Regions from separate parts of the Micromonospora sp. NPDC005174 genome, predicted to be linked through region 1. Evidence: riboswitches for the same ligand, from Rfam matches in the RefSeq annotation. Region 1 holds a riboswitch; the other holds the start of a gene.
What was found. A riboswitch is a leader RNA that binds a small molecule or an ion and turns the genes downstream of it on or off. The one in region 1 is predicted to bind cobalamin.

Region 1 (8,059 bases):
TGGGACCGAACCCGTCGTCCTGGGGCGCCGGACGCAACGACGTGCCGCCGTCACTGACCAAGGGTGATGCCGTGCCCGAGCCGTTGCAGGACGTCACCGGACCGGGCCTCGGCACCGCCACCGTCAGCGGCGGGCAGGACGCGTCCACGCTGTTCGACGACTCGTCCACCACCCAGCTCACCGCGTCGACGGGTACGCCGCGGATCGGCTGGACCGCCCGCGGCGGCCGGCAGAAGCCGACCTACTACACGCTCACCTCCGGCGCTGCCGCAGGTGATCCGGCGGACTGGCGGTTGCAGGGCTCCACCGACGGCCTCACCTGGAGCACCCTCGACTCCCGGGCGGGCGAGGTGTTCGCCTGGCGCAACCAGACCCGGCCGTTCCGGATCGACAAGCCCGGGCGGTACGCGCAGTTCCGCCTCGTCGTGACCAGGACGGTCGGCGGGGAGCGGCCGACCCTCGCCGAGATCGAACTGCTCGCCGGTGGCGACCTCGACCTGGCCGGCGGCGACATCACGGTGACCGCCACCGACGGCGCGCACGCGCTCTCCGGCGCACCCGCGACTGTGGCGCTGGCCACCGTCACCGGCGGCGTCGCCGACGACTACCGCGCGACGATCGACTGGGGTGACGGCTCACCGGCCACCGCGGGCACCCTGACCCTGAGTTCCCGGGCGGTCTACCGGATCAGTGGCGAGCACACCTACGCCACTCCCGGCTACCACCAGGCGACCGTCACGGTGACCGACGGCGTCGGCCAGGGCTCGGTGACGGTCGGCGTCGACGTCGCGTACGCGCCGGCGAACGGCCTCGCCGCGGCGTTCGACACCGTGTGCGTCGGCGACGAGGGCACCCTCGCGGCGGACTGCGACGCGAAGTCGTGGGCGTACTCGCGGGCCGCGCTCGCGGCGGCCGGTGTGACGCAGGGGCAGCGGCAGCAGGTGCCGGGCACGGCGCTGGGCTTCACCCTGCCGCAGATCCCGGCCGGGCAGCCGGACAACGCCACCGGCAACGGCGCGACGATCGACCTGCGCCTACCGTCCGATGCCCGGACGATCTCGTTCGTCGGCGCCGGCACGCAGGGCAACCAGAGCACCACCGGCACGGCGACGTTCAGCGACGGCAGCACCGCCGGCATCCCGATCCAGTTCAGTGACTGGACGCTGGGCGGCAACGCCAACGGCACCCCGTCGTACGGCAACATCGTTGTCGCGAAGTCCGCGTACCGGCTCAGTGGCACGAGCCGCGACGGCGCCCAGCCGTTCCTGTTCGCCACCGCGCCGTACCAGATCCCTGCGGGTAAGACGCTGGTCTCGGTGACCCTGCCGACGCAGACCGGCGATCCCCGCTCGGCGGGCCGGATTCACGTGTTCGCCGTCGCGGACGACGGCACGCCGGCCGCCGCGCTGGCGACCACCGCCCCGAGCGGCCAGAGCGTCGACGCCGGGCAGGTCCTCGCGGCGAACCTCGGGTCGGTCAGCGGCGGTGTCCCCGGCGCGACCGGCTACCGCGCCCGCGTCCAGTGGGGCGACGGCACGGTTCCGGACGACGCCACGGTCGGCGCGGACGGCGCGTTGAGCGGTCGGCACACCTACGCGGCGGAGGGCACCTACACGGTGCGCGTCACCGCGTGGGACACGCTGTCCAGCAGCACCGCCAGCTTCACCGTGACCGTCCGGCGGGCCGGAGCGCGCACCACTCTCGCGGTGTCCGGGACGCAGCCGGTCCTTGCCGGTGACGCGGTCACGGTCGTCGGCAGCGGGTTCGCCGCCGGCGAGCGGGTGACGGTGGGCCTGGCGGCCGGCACGACCCGTGACGTGACGGTCTCGGCGTCCGCGACGGGCACGATCCGCGCGGTCGTCGCGACCTCGGGGAACACGACACCGGGCCGGTACGCGGTCAGCGCCACCGGCGCGTCCTCGAGCACGCCGGCGACGGCCACCGTCCAGGTGACCGCCCCGCCGACGGGCCCGACCTACCAGCCGCGTCTGTCGTTGCCGACGGCGTCCGCACCGCGGGGCACGTCGATCACCGTCGACGGCTCCGGCTTCACGCCGAACGAGGCGATCGCGGTCAGCTTCGGCGACGGCCGTGGGGTCGGCACGGTACGCGCGAACGGTGACGGCGTCGTCGCCGGCGCGACAGTCAGCGTTCCGGATTCGGCGCGGCCGGGCGTGACCAGCGTGACGCTGTCCGGCGGCACGTCGGCGACGCCGGTGTCCCGACCGTTCACGGTCACCGGCGCGAAGTAGGCCGGGTACGACGCAGTCGGGCGGGCCGTGACACACGGCCCGCCCGACTGCGGTTCCGGGTCCACCCGGCCTCGACCCCGAGATGCACGTGCTTCGCGGGTCGCCCCTCGTGCGGCGGCCACCACTGGCGCTCCTCGCCGCCGGCGAGGCATGTCGGTTGTGCGGCACATACCTCAGAGTCATATTCATACCTCTGTGGTATGTCGCTCACCGGCTCTGTCGCCTGCCGAGGGTGACGGGGGCGCGCTCAGCCGGAGCTGCCATCGTCGGCCGTGGTCGGTGAGCCGGACGATCGCCAGCGGCGCGACGTCGAACTGCCGGTACGTCGCCAGTGGCAGATCCAGGGCGTGCACCAGCGCGACGCGGACCACGAGCGGGTGAGTGACCGCCGTGACCCGTCGACCGACGCCACGCTGGGCGTCCAGCCACCGACCGACGCGCTGGCGTAGCGCCGCGACCGACTCGCCACCGTGCGGTGCCGCGTCCGGGCTGGTCAGCCACTCATGCAGCGCCGCGGGCCGCGTCGCGGCGATGTCCTGAAGGGACCGACCGGCCCACTGCCCGTAGTCGCAGTCGGCAAGCGCCGACTCGACCGCGGGCGTCAGGCCGAGGGCGTACGCGGTCTGCACGGCCGCCGTCGCGGGACTGGACAGGCAGGCGTGGCCGTCGCCGGTCCGCCGGCCCGGGTCGACGGGGGACAGGGCGAGGGCGGCGCGCCGGCCGCCCTCGTCCAGGCTGTCGTTCCCGCCGAACCGGGCCTGCCGCAGGGCGGCGGTGTGCCCGTGGGCGACCAACCGCAGGCTGGTGGCGCTCACCCGGCCAGTCGTGCCTCGGCGACCGCGCGTTGGCGGTGCATCAGAGCGGCGAAGAGCAGACCGAGCCCGGTCCACAGCACCACCTGGGTGCCCAGGGAGGCGAGGCGGAAACTCCACAGCAGCGTCGCGGGGAAGTCACCGGGGACCTCCTGGAACGACGGCAGCACCACATAGGAGACGACGGTGACCAGCAGGAAACCGCCGACTGCCGCGCTGGCGCGGAGCCACACCGGCGAGTGCTCGCCGACCGAACGGTAGCCGAGCGAGCCCGACCAGACCGCGACCAGGCCGAGTACCACCATCAACAGGTAGGTGACCGTGCGCTGGTCGATGGTGGACGGGTCGCCGACGGCCGGAGGGTTCGGTGGGTACTTGAGGAACGGCACGATCACCACGCCGAGCAGCGCGCCGCCGGCCAGTAGCAGACCGCCCCGCCCGTCGTCGACGGCCCTGCGTCGCCGGCTCAGCAGGACGTACGCGGTGGCCAGCAGGCCGCCCATCGCGGCGCCGAACAGGCCGGTGGCCAGGAACAGGCCGCCGCGCTGGCCGTTGCGGCCGACCAGGGCGTCCTCGTCGTGCTGGTGCCCGTCGACGGGGGATTCGGCGTGCGTGGCAGCCGCCGCCTCCTCGATGGCGATGGCCGCCTCGACGTGCGGTTCGCCGACGACGTAGGCGAACGTTCCGGCGAGCAGGCCTGCCACCAGGCCGGCGAGCAGGCCGCGCAGCAGGACCGTGACGAACGAGGGTGCGGTGCCGGTGCCGGTCAGTGGCACGGGACACCGAGCAGGTGCCGACCGTCGTGCATCAACTCGTGCAGGTACATGCCGCTGCGGGAGACGGCCCCCTGGTCGAAGGCGACGAGGTAGGTCAGCAGGGCGAGCGCGGCGACCGTGGCCAGGACCGCCCACAGCAGACGGGTCGGGACAGCGGGGTGCACCAGCGGCTGGCTGGACGTGGAGCTGGACATGCGTGCACGAACCTCCTCGGGGATGACGCGTCCCCATCGCAAGGCTGCGGACGACCGAGCGTCCTGGCTCGCGACCCCCGAGTGGGGACCGCTCACAGTGGCGCGACCGCGCCGGATTCTCACCGGCTTCCCTCGCGTCGCCGCAGATAGTGGATCGACCGTATCGGTGCCGGTTCGGCTCAGTCAAGCCGGCGGCGACAGCCGGACGCGCTGCCGCCCGACGTGCGCTCACCGGCCGACTCGAAGGTGTCGACGGTGACCATCACCGTTGACCGCGACACGCCCGGACCCGACATGTGGGGTGTGACAAACGTGGTCCCCCCTATATATGGTGTCGACCGCAGCTGGTTCGGCCGCTCATCCCGAGTGGTCGAGGCAAGAGGGAACCCGGTGGGAATCCGGGACTGTCCCGCAGCGGTGAGTGGGAACGAGCGCCGCCATCAGCACTGGGCCACCAATCGGCCTGGGAAGCGACGGCCAGTAGGAGACCGGCTAGTCCCGGTCGCGCCCACGAGTCCGAAGACCTGCCAGCGCGCCGCGTACCCGACCCCGGGTGTGCGGCGGTCCGAGGCCGCGTGGGACGGCTGACGCCACCTGACCCACGCCGCGCCGGCGTGGCGTCCGACGGTGTCCGTCTCCTCGCGTCCGAGGACCGTGAGGTCTCGAACTCCCGAGGAGTGAGTGGTGACAGTCACCGAGGTGGTACCGGTCAGCGGCGAAGCCCTGCGGCGGACACCGATGCAGGTCCGCAAACGCGACGGCGGCACCGAGGCCGTCGACGTCAACAGGATCGTGCGGGCGGTCGAGCGGTGGGCCGACGACCTGACCGACGTCGACCCGATGCGGGTCGCCACCCGTACGATCAGCGGCCTCTACGACGGCGCGACGACGGCGGAGCTGGACCGGCTGTCCATCCAGACGGCAGCCGAGATGATCGGCGCGGAACCGCAGTACTCGCGCCTGGCCGCGCGCCTGTTGGCCGGCTATGTCGACAAGGAGGTCCGTCGGCAGGGCATCGCCTCGTTCAGCGCGGCGATCCGGGCCGGCCACGCCGTGGGCCTGATCGGCGACGAGACCGCCGCGTTCGTCAACGCGCACGCCGAGACCTTCGACAACGCCGTCGACGCCGACGGTGACCGTCGGTTCGAGTACTTCGGCCTGCGCACGGTCTACGACCGGTACCTGCTGCGTCACCCCACCTCAAGGTTGGTGCTGGAGACCCCGCAGTACTGGCTGCTGCGGGTGGCCTGCGGCCTGTCGCGTACGCCTGACGAAGCGATCGACTTCTACCGGCTCATGTCCAGCCTCGCCTATCTGCCCAGCTCACCGACGTTGTTCAACTCCGGCACCCGGCACACGCAGATGTCCTCGTGCTATCTGGTCGACTCGCCGCGCGACGAGCTGGACTCGATCTACGCGCGCTACGCCCAGGTCGCCAACCTGTCCAAGTTCGCCGGTGGCATCGGCATCGCGTACTCCCGGGTCCGGTCCCGCGGTGCGCTGATCCGGGGCACCAACGGGCAGTCCAACGGAATCGTGCCGTGGCTGCGCACACTGGACGCGAGCGTCGCCGCGGTCAACCAGGGCGGTCGACGCAAGGGCGCGGCCTGCGTCTACCTCGAGCCGTGGCACCCGGACATCGAGGAGTTCCTCCAGCTACGCGACAACACCGGCGAGGACGCCCGCCGTACCCACAACCTCAACCTGGCCAACTGGATTCCGGACGAGTTCATGCGCCGGGTCGAGGCGGACGAGATGTGGTCGCTGTTCGACCCCGACGAGGTGCCGGAACTGCCGGACCTGTGGGGGGAGCGGTTCGACGCCGCGTACCGGGCGGCCGAGGCGCAGGGTCGGTACGTGCGGCAGCTGCCGGCGCGTGAGCTGTACGGGAAGATGATGCGGACCCTGGCCCAGACCGGCAACGGCTGGATGACCTTCAAGGACGCGGCCAACCGGCTGTGCAACCAGACGGCCGAGCCGGGCAACGTGGTGCACCTCTCCAACCTCTGTACCGAGATCATCGAGGTGTCCAGCGACGCCGAGACCGCCGTGTGCAACCTCGGCTCGGTGAACGTCGCCGCCCACCTGAGCGACGACGGCATCGACTGGGAACGGCTGCGCGCCACGGTCCGTACCGCCGTGACGTTCCTCGACCGGGTCATCGACATCAACTACTACCCGACGCCGCAGGCGGCGGCGAGCAACCCCCGCTGGCGTCCGGTCGGGCTCGGGTTGATGGGGTTGCAGGACGTGTTCTTCGCGCTGCGGCTGCCGTTCGACTCGCCGGCCGCGCGGGAGCTGTCCACGCGGATCAGCGAGGAGCTGTACCTCACCGCGCTGGAGACCTCCGCCGACCTGGCCCGCCGGTTCGGGGCACACCCGGCGTTCGCGCAGACCCGTGCCGCGCGGGGGCGCCTGCAACCGGACCTGTGGGGTGTCGAGGGTACGCAGACCGCGCGCTGGGCCGCGCTGCGCCAGGAGGTCGAGGAGTACGGGCTGCGCAACTCGCTGCTGGTGGCGGTCGCCCCGACCGCGACGATCGCCTCGATCGCCGGCTGCTACGAGTGCGTCGAGCCGCAGGTGTCCAACCTCTTCAAGCGCGAGACCCTGTCGGGGGAGTTCCTCCAGGTCAACACCGCTCTGGTACGCGAGTTGAAGGCCCGTGGTCTGTGGACCGAGCAGATCCGGTCGGCGATCAAGCGGGCCGATGGCTCGGTGCAGTCGGTCGCGGAGCTGCCGGCCGACGTGCGGGAGCTGTTCCGCACCGCGTGGGAGCTGCCGCAGCGGGCGCTGATCGACCTGGCCGCTGCCCGCGCCCCGTTCATCGACCAGTCCCAGTCGCTGAACCTGTTCCTGGCCTCGCCCACCATCGGCAAGCTCTCCTCGATGTACCTGTACGCCTGGAAGTCCGGCCTGAAGACCACCTACTACCTGCGCTCGCGCCCCGCCACGCGTATCCAGCAGGCGACCGTCGCGGTGGTCACGCCGTCGACGGGCGACGCCGAGGCGTTGGCCTGCTCGCTGGAGAACCCCGAGTCGTGCGAGGCGTGCCAGTGACCGTCGCCGACCCCACCACCGACAGCACCGCCGACGCGAGGACCACACACATGCTGCTCGACCCCGGGATGGACCTCACGCTGCGTCCGATGCGTTACCCGCACTTCTTCGACCGGTTCCGGGACGCCATCCGCAACACGTGGACGGTGGAGGAGGTCGACCTGCACGCCGACCTCGCCGACCTGGACCGGTTGTCGCCGGCCGAGCGGCACCTGGTCAGCCGTCTCGTGGCGTTCTTCGCCACCGGCGACACGATCGTCGCCAACAACCTCGTGCTCAACCTGTACCAGCACGTCAACAGCCCCGAGGGTCGGCTCTACCTGTCGCGGCAACTGTTCGAGGAGGCCGTGCACGTCCAGTTCTACCTCAACCTGCTCGACACGTACGTGCCGGACGAGACCGAGCGGTTCGCGGCGTTCGCGGCCATCGAGAACATCCCGTCGATCCGTCGCAAGGCGGAGTTCTGCTTCCGGTGGATCGATTCGTTGCAGGAGATGCGGGAGCTGCGTACCCGCGAGGACCGGCGGGCGTTCCTGCTCAACCTGATCTGCTTCGCCGCCTGCATCGAGGGCCTGTTCTTCTACGGCGCGTTCGCGTACGTCTACTTCCTGCGCTCGCGTGGCCTGCTGCACGGTCTGGCGTCCGGGACCAACTGGGTGTTCCGCGACGAGTCCATGCACATGGCGTTCGCGTTCGACGTCGTCGACACCGTCCGCGCCGAGGAACCCGACCTGTTCGACGACGACCTCGCCGAACAGGTTCGCCGGATGCTCACCGAGGCCGTCGAGTGCGAGGTCCGGTTCGCCGAGGACCTGGTGGGTCAGGGGGTGCCCGGTCTCACCCTCGTGGACATGCGGGAGTACCTCCAGCACGTCGCCGACCGCCGTCTGGCCCAGCTCGGGATCGCACCGCACTACGGGTCGGCCAATCCGTTCGCCTTCATGGAGTTGCAGGACGTGCAGGAGCTG
Region 2 (8,059 bases), on a different contig from region 1:
CAGCACCTCCCCGACGGCGTCGGCGACGGCGGCGCGCGTCGGCGGCAGCGCCGCGACCAGCAGGGCCACGAGCGTCGCCGCGGCGAGGGACCGCCATCGACGCCGTCCGCGTACGTCGCGCACGAGACGGTCGTGTACGCGTGCGGTCACGTCCGGCGCGTCCGGCGTCGCCAGCCAGGCGCCGAGGTCGTGCAGCTCCGCTTCGAGGCCGCGCAGCTCCGCGTCGAGGTCGCCGGCGTTTCGGCCGAGGTCATCCATGGTGCGCCTCCTCGTCGACGAGCAGGGCGCGCAGTTTCGCCAGCGCCCGCGAGGTCCGCGACTTCACCGTTCCCCGGGGCCAGCCCAGCATGACGCCCGTCTCCTGCTCGCCGAGGTCGAGGAGGAACCGACAGACGATCACCTCGCGGTCCCGTTCCGGCAGTTGGCGCAGGGCCGCCACCAGCTGGGCGCGGCGCTCACCGGCGAGGACCGCGCCGACCGCGTCGTCCCCGGCGATCGCGGGCGAGTGGGTCGCCGCCGCCCGCAGGACCAGGCCGTCCCGGCGCGAGCGGGACCGGTGCAGGTTGCGGGTCTCGTTGGCGACGATCGCGAGCAGCCAGGAGCGGAAGGACGCCTCCCCCCGGTACCGGGACAGCTTGCGGTACCCCTTCACGAACGCCTCCTGGACGACGTCCTCGGAGTCCGGTCCCGCGCCGAGCAGCACCGCCGTCCGGTACGCGGACGCGGTGTGCCGGGCGACCAGGAGGTCGTACGCCTCCAGGTCACCGGCTCGGGCGCGGGTGACGAGCACGTCGTCGTCCAGGGGAACCTCCGGTTTGGCTCGCACTGCTGACACCGCTCGCGCGTGTCGGGTTCCGCCCGGGACCCGGTGAGTCAGATTTTTCCCACCCGCCGTGCAGCGTATTGCCAGGAATCGGTGCTGAACTGGAGGTGGCGTCGAAGGAGAGGGGCTGGGCATGGGCTGGTTCAACCGGCGGTCACGAGGCGCCGAGGCGACCCCGACGAAGCTGGACCGCGAGGCCACCCGGGACGACCTCGCCGCGTTGGAGGCGTTCGTCGCCAGCCGGCGCGGGGTGGAGTTCTACCTGGAGCCGGAGACCACCGCCACCGACACCACAGTGGTCGCGATCGCCTACGACGGTGAGTGGATCCGCCGCCGCACCGGCACACCCCGGGCGGCCGGCGACATCGCCCGCAAGCACGCGGTGCCGCTGTACGAGGCGGCCCGCACCGGCTATCCGGAGCGGATGCGGGTGTGGAATCGGGCACACCCGGAGCGCCACGCCCGCTGAGACACATCCGGCCGCAAGCCCACCCCCGTCCTGCCGCCGACGCGGGCCAGGGGGCTCTGCGCATCCTTTGCTCTGCTTCACCAGAGGCGCCAGTGCGACCCCGTCCGCGTTGCCGGTAGGGAAGCAGAGCAAAGGATGTCGGGCAGGGGCCGCGGGCAGCGAGGTGCGAGGCATCCGGGTGCGGGTAGCGAGGTGGCGAACAGCAGGGCGGGCATCGAGGCGGGGGCATCGGCGGCGGTGTCCACCGCCGCAGCTCGGCGACGCGCGCCTGCTGGGCGGGCCGGAGCGGCGTTGACCCGCAGCGTGGGGGTGTGGCAGCATTCGCGGCCTGACGGCAGTGAAGGAAGTCGGTGCGAATCCGACGCGGTCCCGCCACTGTCACCGGGGAGCGATCCCCCCTCGTGAGTCACGGCCGTGTGTCTGCGGTTGGAAGGCCGGGGGAGAGCATCGATCCGGAAGCCAGGATACTTCGGCCGTCGGGACGTACCCCAGGGCGTGGACACCCGAGGAGGACCCGATGACGCTTGGCGTCTCCATCATCGACGGCTGCTGCCGTTCCCCGCACCGCGGCTGTGCCGCCGCCGCGATCGGCATCGACTCCATTCACCGCTGAGTTCCGCGCCACGCCACCCGTCGCCGCCGGCCTCGCGCCGGTGAGCGGTCCGGGTCGCGGTGCCCGCTGAACCCCGCGCCCATCCCACGTCGCCCGCTCGCTGCCGCGAGCGCGTCGACGTCACCGTCCGGAGCGTGCCGTGCGCATTCTGCTGCTCTCCACCGCCGACACCGACCTGCTGGCCGCCCGCGCCAGCAACGCCGAGTACCGGCTCGCCAACCCCGCCCGCGTGGCGGCCGACGAGGTGCCCGCCCTGCTCGACGGGGTCGACCTCGTCGTCGTACGCCTGCTCGGGGGTCGGCAGGCGTGGCCGGGCGGCCTCGACGCGGTGCTCGCCGGGGGCGTACCCACCGTCGTGCTCGGCGGCGAGGCGCTGCCGGACGCGGAGCTGATGGCGGTCTCCACGGTCCCGGCCGGGGTCGTCGCCCAGGCGCTGTCGTACCTGGTCGAGGGCGGACCGGACAACCTCGGGCAGCTGGCCCGGTTTCTCTCCGACACCGTCCTGCTCACCGGCGAGGGGTTCGCCCCGCCCGCGCCCACCCCGGCGTACGGCGTGCACGGCGACCATCCGAGCGACCCGCAGCGGCCCACCATCGGGATCGTCTTCTACCGGGCACACGCCCTCGCCGGCAACACCGCGTTCGTCGACGTGCTCGCCGACGCGGTCCGCGCTGCCGGCGGCAACCCCCTGCCGATCTTCTGCGGCTCGCTGCGCGGGCTGACCACCGGCGCCGGTCCGCTCGGGCTGTTCGCCCGCTGCGACGCGCTGCTGGTCACCGTGCTCGCCGCCGGTGGCGCGGTCGCCGCCGATGCCTCCAGCGGCGGTGACGAGGACGCCTGGGACGTCGGCGCGCTCGCCGCCCTGGACGTGCCGGTCATCCAGGCGCTCTGCCTGACCAGCACCCGCGAGCAGTGGGCCGCCAGCGACGCGGGGCTGTCCCCCTTGGACGCGGCGATGCAGGTGGCCATCCCCGAGTTCGACGGCCGGATCGTCACCGTGCCGTTCTCGTTCAAGCAGATCGACGCCGACGGGCTCTCGGTGTACGCGGCCGACCCCGAGCGGGCCGCCCGCGTGGCCGGGATCGCGGTGCGGCACGCCCGCCTGCGGTACGTGCCCACCGCCGACAAGCGGATCGCCGTGGTGCTCAGCTCGTACCCCACCAAGCACTCCCGGGTCGGCAACGCGGTCGGGCTGGACACCCCGGCCTCGGCGGTCCGGCTGTTCGCCGCGCTCGCCGAGGCGGGCTACGACCTGGGCGACGCGCCGCCGCCCGACGACGGTGACGCGCTGATCCACGCGCTGATCGCCGCCGGTGGTCACGACGTCGAGTGGCTGACGCCGGAGCAGTTGGCCGCCGCCGAGGCCCGGATACCGGGGCAGACGTACCGGCGGTGGTTCGAGGCGGTCCCGGCCGAGCTGCGCGAGCGGATGCGGGAGCACTGGGGGGAGCCGCCCGGCGAGCTGTACACCGAGGGCGGCGACATCGTGCTGGCCGGGCTGCGGTTCGGCAACGTGGCGCTGCTCATCCAGCCGCCACGCGGGTTCGGGGAGAACCCGATCGCCATCTACCACGACCCGGACCTGCCGCCGAGCCATCACTACCTGGCCGCGTACCGCTGGCTCGCCGCCCCGGTCGCGGACGGCGGCTTCGGCGCGGACGCCGTGGTGCACCTGGGCAAGCACGGCACCCTGGAATGGCTGCCCGGCAAGGGCCTCGGCCTGGCCGCCGACTGCGCGCCCGACGCCGTCCTCGCGGACCTGCCGCTGGTCTACCCGTTCATCGTCAACGACCCCGGCGAGGGCACCCAGGCCAAGCGACGGGCACACGCCGTCGTCATCGACCACCTGGTGCCGCCGATGGCCCGCGCCGAGACCTACGGCGACCTGGCCAAACTGGAGCAACTGCTCGACGAGTACGCCACCGTGCAGGCGCTCGACCCGGCCAAGGTGCCGACCGTGCGGGCGCAGATCTGGGACCTGGTACGCGCCGCTGAGCTGCACCACGACCTGCACACCGAGGCGATGCCCGACGCGGACGACTTCGACGACTTCGTGCTGCACCTCGACGGCTACCTGTGCGAGGTCAAGGACGTGCAGATCCGCGACGGGCTGCACATCCTCGCCGACGCGCCCACCGGTGAGCCGCGGGTCAACCTGGTGCTCGCCGTGCTGCGCGCCCCGCAGATCTGGGGCGGCGCCCACGCCCTGCCCGGCCTGCGGCAGGCTCTCGCCACCGCGTACGGCCTCGACGAACAGGACCTGCTCGCCACGCCGGGCCAGCGGATCGCGCTGCCCACGGCGCTGACCGACGCGGTGGACGGGCCGGCCGGCACCGCCGCCGACGCGATCGACCTCATCGAAGGGCTCGCGCGCCGGCTGGTCGTCGGCATGGAGACCCTGGACTGGGCGGTGGACGCGGCCGACGCCGTCGTCGCCGAGGTGACCGGCCAGTCGATCCCGCAGGTCGCAGCCGTGCTGCGCTTCGCCGGCACGGAACTGGTGCCCCGACTGGATCGCACCACCGACGAGCTGCGCAACACCCTCGGCGCGCTGGACGGCCGGTTCGTGCCGCCCGGCCCGTCCGGTTCACCCACCCGGGGCCTGGTCAACGTGCTGCCCACCGGCCGGAACTTCTACTCCGTCGACCCGAAGGCCATCCCGAGCCGCAACGCCTGGGACGTCGGGGTGGCCCTCGCCGACTCGCTGCTGGCCCGGCACCTCGCCGACACCGGCGCGTACCCCCGCTCGGTGGGGTTGACCGTGTGGGGCACCAGCGCGATGCGGACGCAGGGCGACGACATCGCCGAGGTCCTCGCGCTGCTGGGCTGCCGGCCGGTGTGGGACGAGCGGTCCCGGCGGGTCACCGGCGTCGAGGTGGTGCCGACCGTCGAGCTGGGTCGACCCCGGGTCGACGTCACCGTGCGCATCTCCGGCTTCTTCCGCGACGCGTTCCCGCACGTGGTGGCGCTGCTCGACGACGCCGTGCGGCGGGTCGCCGCGCTGGACGAGCCGGACGAGGAGAACTACCTGCGCGCCCACGTGGCCGCCGACCTCGCCGAGCACGGCGACGAGCGGCGGGCCACCGCCCGGATCTTCGGCTCCAAGCCCGGGGCGTACGGCGCGGGACTGCTGCCGCTGATCGACGCCCGGACGTGGCGCAGCGACGCCGACCTGGCCGAGGTGTACGCGGTGTGGGGTGGCTACGCGTACGGCCGGGGCCTGGACGGGCGGGAGGCGCGCGCCGACATGGAACGCTCCTTCGCCCGGATCGCGGTCGCCGTGAAGAACCAGGACACCCGTGAGCACGACATCGTCGACTCCGACGACTACTTCCAGTACCACGGCGGGATGGTGGCGATGGTCCGCCACCTGACCGGCACGTCACCGGCGGCGTACGTGGGCGACTCGGCGATGCCGCACGACGTGCGTACCCGCACCCTGGGCGAGGAGACCCGGCGGGTGTTCCGGGCCCGGGTGGTCAACCCGAAGTGGATCGCCGCGATGCGCCGGCACGGCTACAAGGGCGCGTTCGAGCTGGCGGCCACCGTGGACTACCTGTTCGGCTACGACGCCACCGCCGGCGTGGTGGACGACTGGATGTACGAGCACCTGGCCGCCGCCTACCTGTTCGACGACACCACCCGCGAGTTCCTGGAGCGGTCCAATCCGTGGGCGCTGCGCGGCATCACCGAGCGGTTGCTGGAGGCCGCCGACCGGGGCCTGTGGGCCAAGCCCGAGCCGGCCACCCTGGACCGGCTCCGCGATCAGTACCTGGCCAGCGAGGGTGACCTGGAGGACCGCGCATGACCACCACGTACCCGTTCAGCGCCGTGCTCGGCATGGCCGACATGCGGCTGGCGCTGCTGCTCAACGCGGTCTCCCCGGCGATCGGGGGCGTCCTCGTGCGCGGCGAGAAGGGCACCGCGAAGTCCACCGCCGTCCGCGCCCTCGCCGCGCTGCTGCCTCCGGTGCGCCGGGTCGCCGGCTGCCGTTTCGGCTGCGACCCGGCCCAACCCGACCCGGGCTGCCCGGACGGGCCGCATCCGGTCGGGGCGGCCGCCGAGACCGGGCCCGCGCGCCTCGTCGAGTTGCCCGTCGGCGCGGCGGAGGACCGGGTGGTCGGGTCGCTGGACCTGGAGAAGGCCCTCGGCGAGGGCGTACGCGCCTTCGAGCCGGGTCTGCTCGCCGCCGCCCATCGGGGCGTGCTCTACGTCGACGAGGTCAACCTGCTGCACGACCACCTCGTCGACCTGCTGCTCGACGCGGCGGCGATGGGCCGCAGCCACGTCGAGCGCGAGGGCGTCTCGGTCAGCCACGCCGCCCGGTTCCTGCTCGTCGGCACGATGAACCCGGAGGAGGGGGAGCTGCGCCCGCAGCTTCTCGACCGGTTCGGACTGACCGTCGAGGTGAACGCCAGCCGCGATCCGGAGATCCGGGTGGAGGTGGTCCGCCGCCGGCTCGCCGCCGACGCCGACCCGGCCGGCTTCGCCGCCCGCTGGGCCGACGCCGACGCCCAGATCGCCGCCCAGGTGGCCGCCGCCCGTCGCCGGCTTTCCGGGGTACGCCTCCCCGACGCCGCGCTGCGCCAGATCGCCGAGGTCTGCGCGGCGTTCGACGTGGACGGGATGCGCGCCGACATCGTCACCGCCCGTACCGCCCTCGCGCACGCCGCCTGGGAGGGCCGGGACCGGGTCACCGGCGACGACGTCCGGGTGGCCGCCCGGCTCGCCCTGCCGCACCGCCGTCGCCGCGACCCGTTCGACACGCCGGGGCTGGACGAGAAGCGCCTCGACGAGGCGCTGCAACGGGCGCAGGACGCCCACCCCGACGATCCGGACGACGACGGCGGCCCGTACGACGGCGGCCCCGCCGGCCCCCGCCCCGACGGCCCGGACCCGGACGGTGGCGGCAGTGCCGGCAACCCGGGCGGCTCCTCCGGCGCGGGCGGCGAGACCGGAGAACATCGTCGCGATGGGAACGGCCCCGACGGCGACTCCCTCGATCCCGCCGACGTGGACGGTGGGGATCGGAACGGGTCGGGCAGCGGCGGGCACGATCCCGGCGCCGGCGAGTCCGGGGGCGCCGACGGCCCGGAGCCGCACGCCGCCGACGTCGACGCGGACGGGGACTTCTCGGGGGTGGACGGTCGAGGCGGTCGCCGCCGGCGGGCCGAGGCGGGTCAGCCCAGCGGCACCGGGAACGACCGGGAGCGCGAGGGTGGACGGGTGGCCGTACCCCGAGGTGGTCTGCGGGCCCGGCTGCTCACCGCGCCCGGCGTCGGTGACGGGGTGCCGGGCCGGCGGTCGCGGGCCCGGACCGGGCGGGGCCGCACCACCGGGGCCCGGGTGCCGAACGGTCGGGTCGGCGCGCTGCACCTGCCGGCGACCATCCGCGCCGCCGCACCCCACCAGGCGGCTCGGGGCCGGCTGGCGGGTCCGCTGCGACTGCGTCCGGACGACGTCCGCGAGGCGGTCCGGGAGGGGCGCGAGGGCAACCTGGTGCTGTTCGTGGTGGACGCCAGCGGTTCGATGGGCGCCCGGCAGCGGATGGTCACCGTGAAGGACGCGGTGCTCGCTCTGCTCACCGACGCGTACCAGCGGCGGGACAAGGTCGCGGTGATCGCCTTCCGGGGTGCCGGCGCGCGCACGGTGCTGCCGGCGACCTCGTCGGTGCTGGCCGCCTCAACCCGTCTGGCCGAGTTGCCCACCGGTGGGCGGACACCACTGGCCGAGGGCCTGCTGGCCGCCGCGGACCTGCTGCGGGTGGAGCGCCTGCGCGATCCGAAGCGCCGCCCCCTGGTCCTGGTGGTCACCGACGGCCGTGCCACCGCCGGAACCCGCCCGCTCGACCGGGCGGCGGGAGCGGCGGCAATCCTCGCGGCGGCGGGTGCCCCCTGCGTGGTCGTCGACTGCGAGTCCGGCCCGGTACGCCTCAACCTGGCGCGCCGCCTGGCCACCCAACTGCACGCCCCCCTGCACCCCCTGCACGCCCTCACCCACCCCGACCCCCGCGATCTTGCAGTTTCTGTCGCGACATAAAAGGACGAGATGCGCATATGAGCAACAGAAACTGCAAGATCGCGGAGGACGCGCGGGGCGTGACGACGAGGGGGGACCTCTGATGCCGCAGGGACAGCCGAGTCAGGTGCCCGCT

Region 2: linked by a shared signal. The riboswitch ahead of cobN (cobaltochelatase subunit CobN) and the one ahead of ABZU91_RS17590 (ribonucleoside-diphosphate reductase subunit alpha) in region 1 are both predicted to bind cobalamin.

Annotation. Positions count from the first base shown of each region.
Region 1 is NZ_JBEXIJ010000014.1:136,584-144,642, forward strand. It holds gene ABZU91_RS17570 (GH92 family glycosyl hydrolase) at 1-2,252, shown strand, start outside; gene ABZU91_RS17575 (histidine phosphatase family protein) at 2,438-3,067, opposite strand; gene ABZU91_RS17580 (CbtA family protein) at 3,064-3,840, opposite strand; gene ABZU91_RS17585 (CbtB domain-containing protein) at 3,831-4,034, opposite strand; cobalamin riboswitch at 4,069-4,208, opposite strand; cobalamin riboswitch at 4,363-4,581, shown strand; gene ABZU91_RS17590 (ribonucleoside-diphosphate reductase subunit alpha) at 4,773-7,091, shown strand; gene ABZU91_RS17595 (ribonucleotide-diphosphate reductase subunit beta) at 7,142-8,059, shown strand, end outside.
Region 2 is NZ_JBEXIJ010000010.1:92,432-100,490, reverse strand. It holds gene ABZU91_RS14175 (hypothetical protein) at 1-258, opposite strand, end outside; gene ABZU91_RS14170 (RNA polymerase sigma factor) at 251-826, opposite strand; gene ABZU91_RS14165 (hypothetical protein) at 957-1,292, shown strand; cobalamin riboswitch at 1,633-1,762, shown strand; gene cobN (cobaltochelatase subunit CobN) at 2,045-5,713, shown strand; gene ABZU91_RS14155 (VWA domain-containing protein) at 5,710-7,944, shown strand; gene cobO (cob(I)yrinic acid a,c-diamide adenosyltransferase) at 8,027-8,059, shown strand, end outside.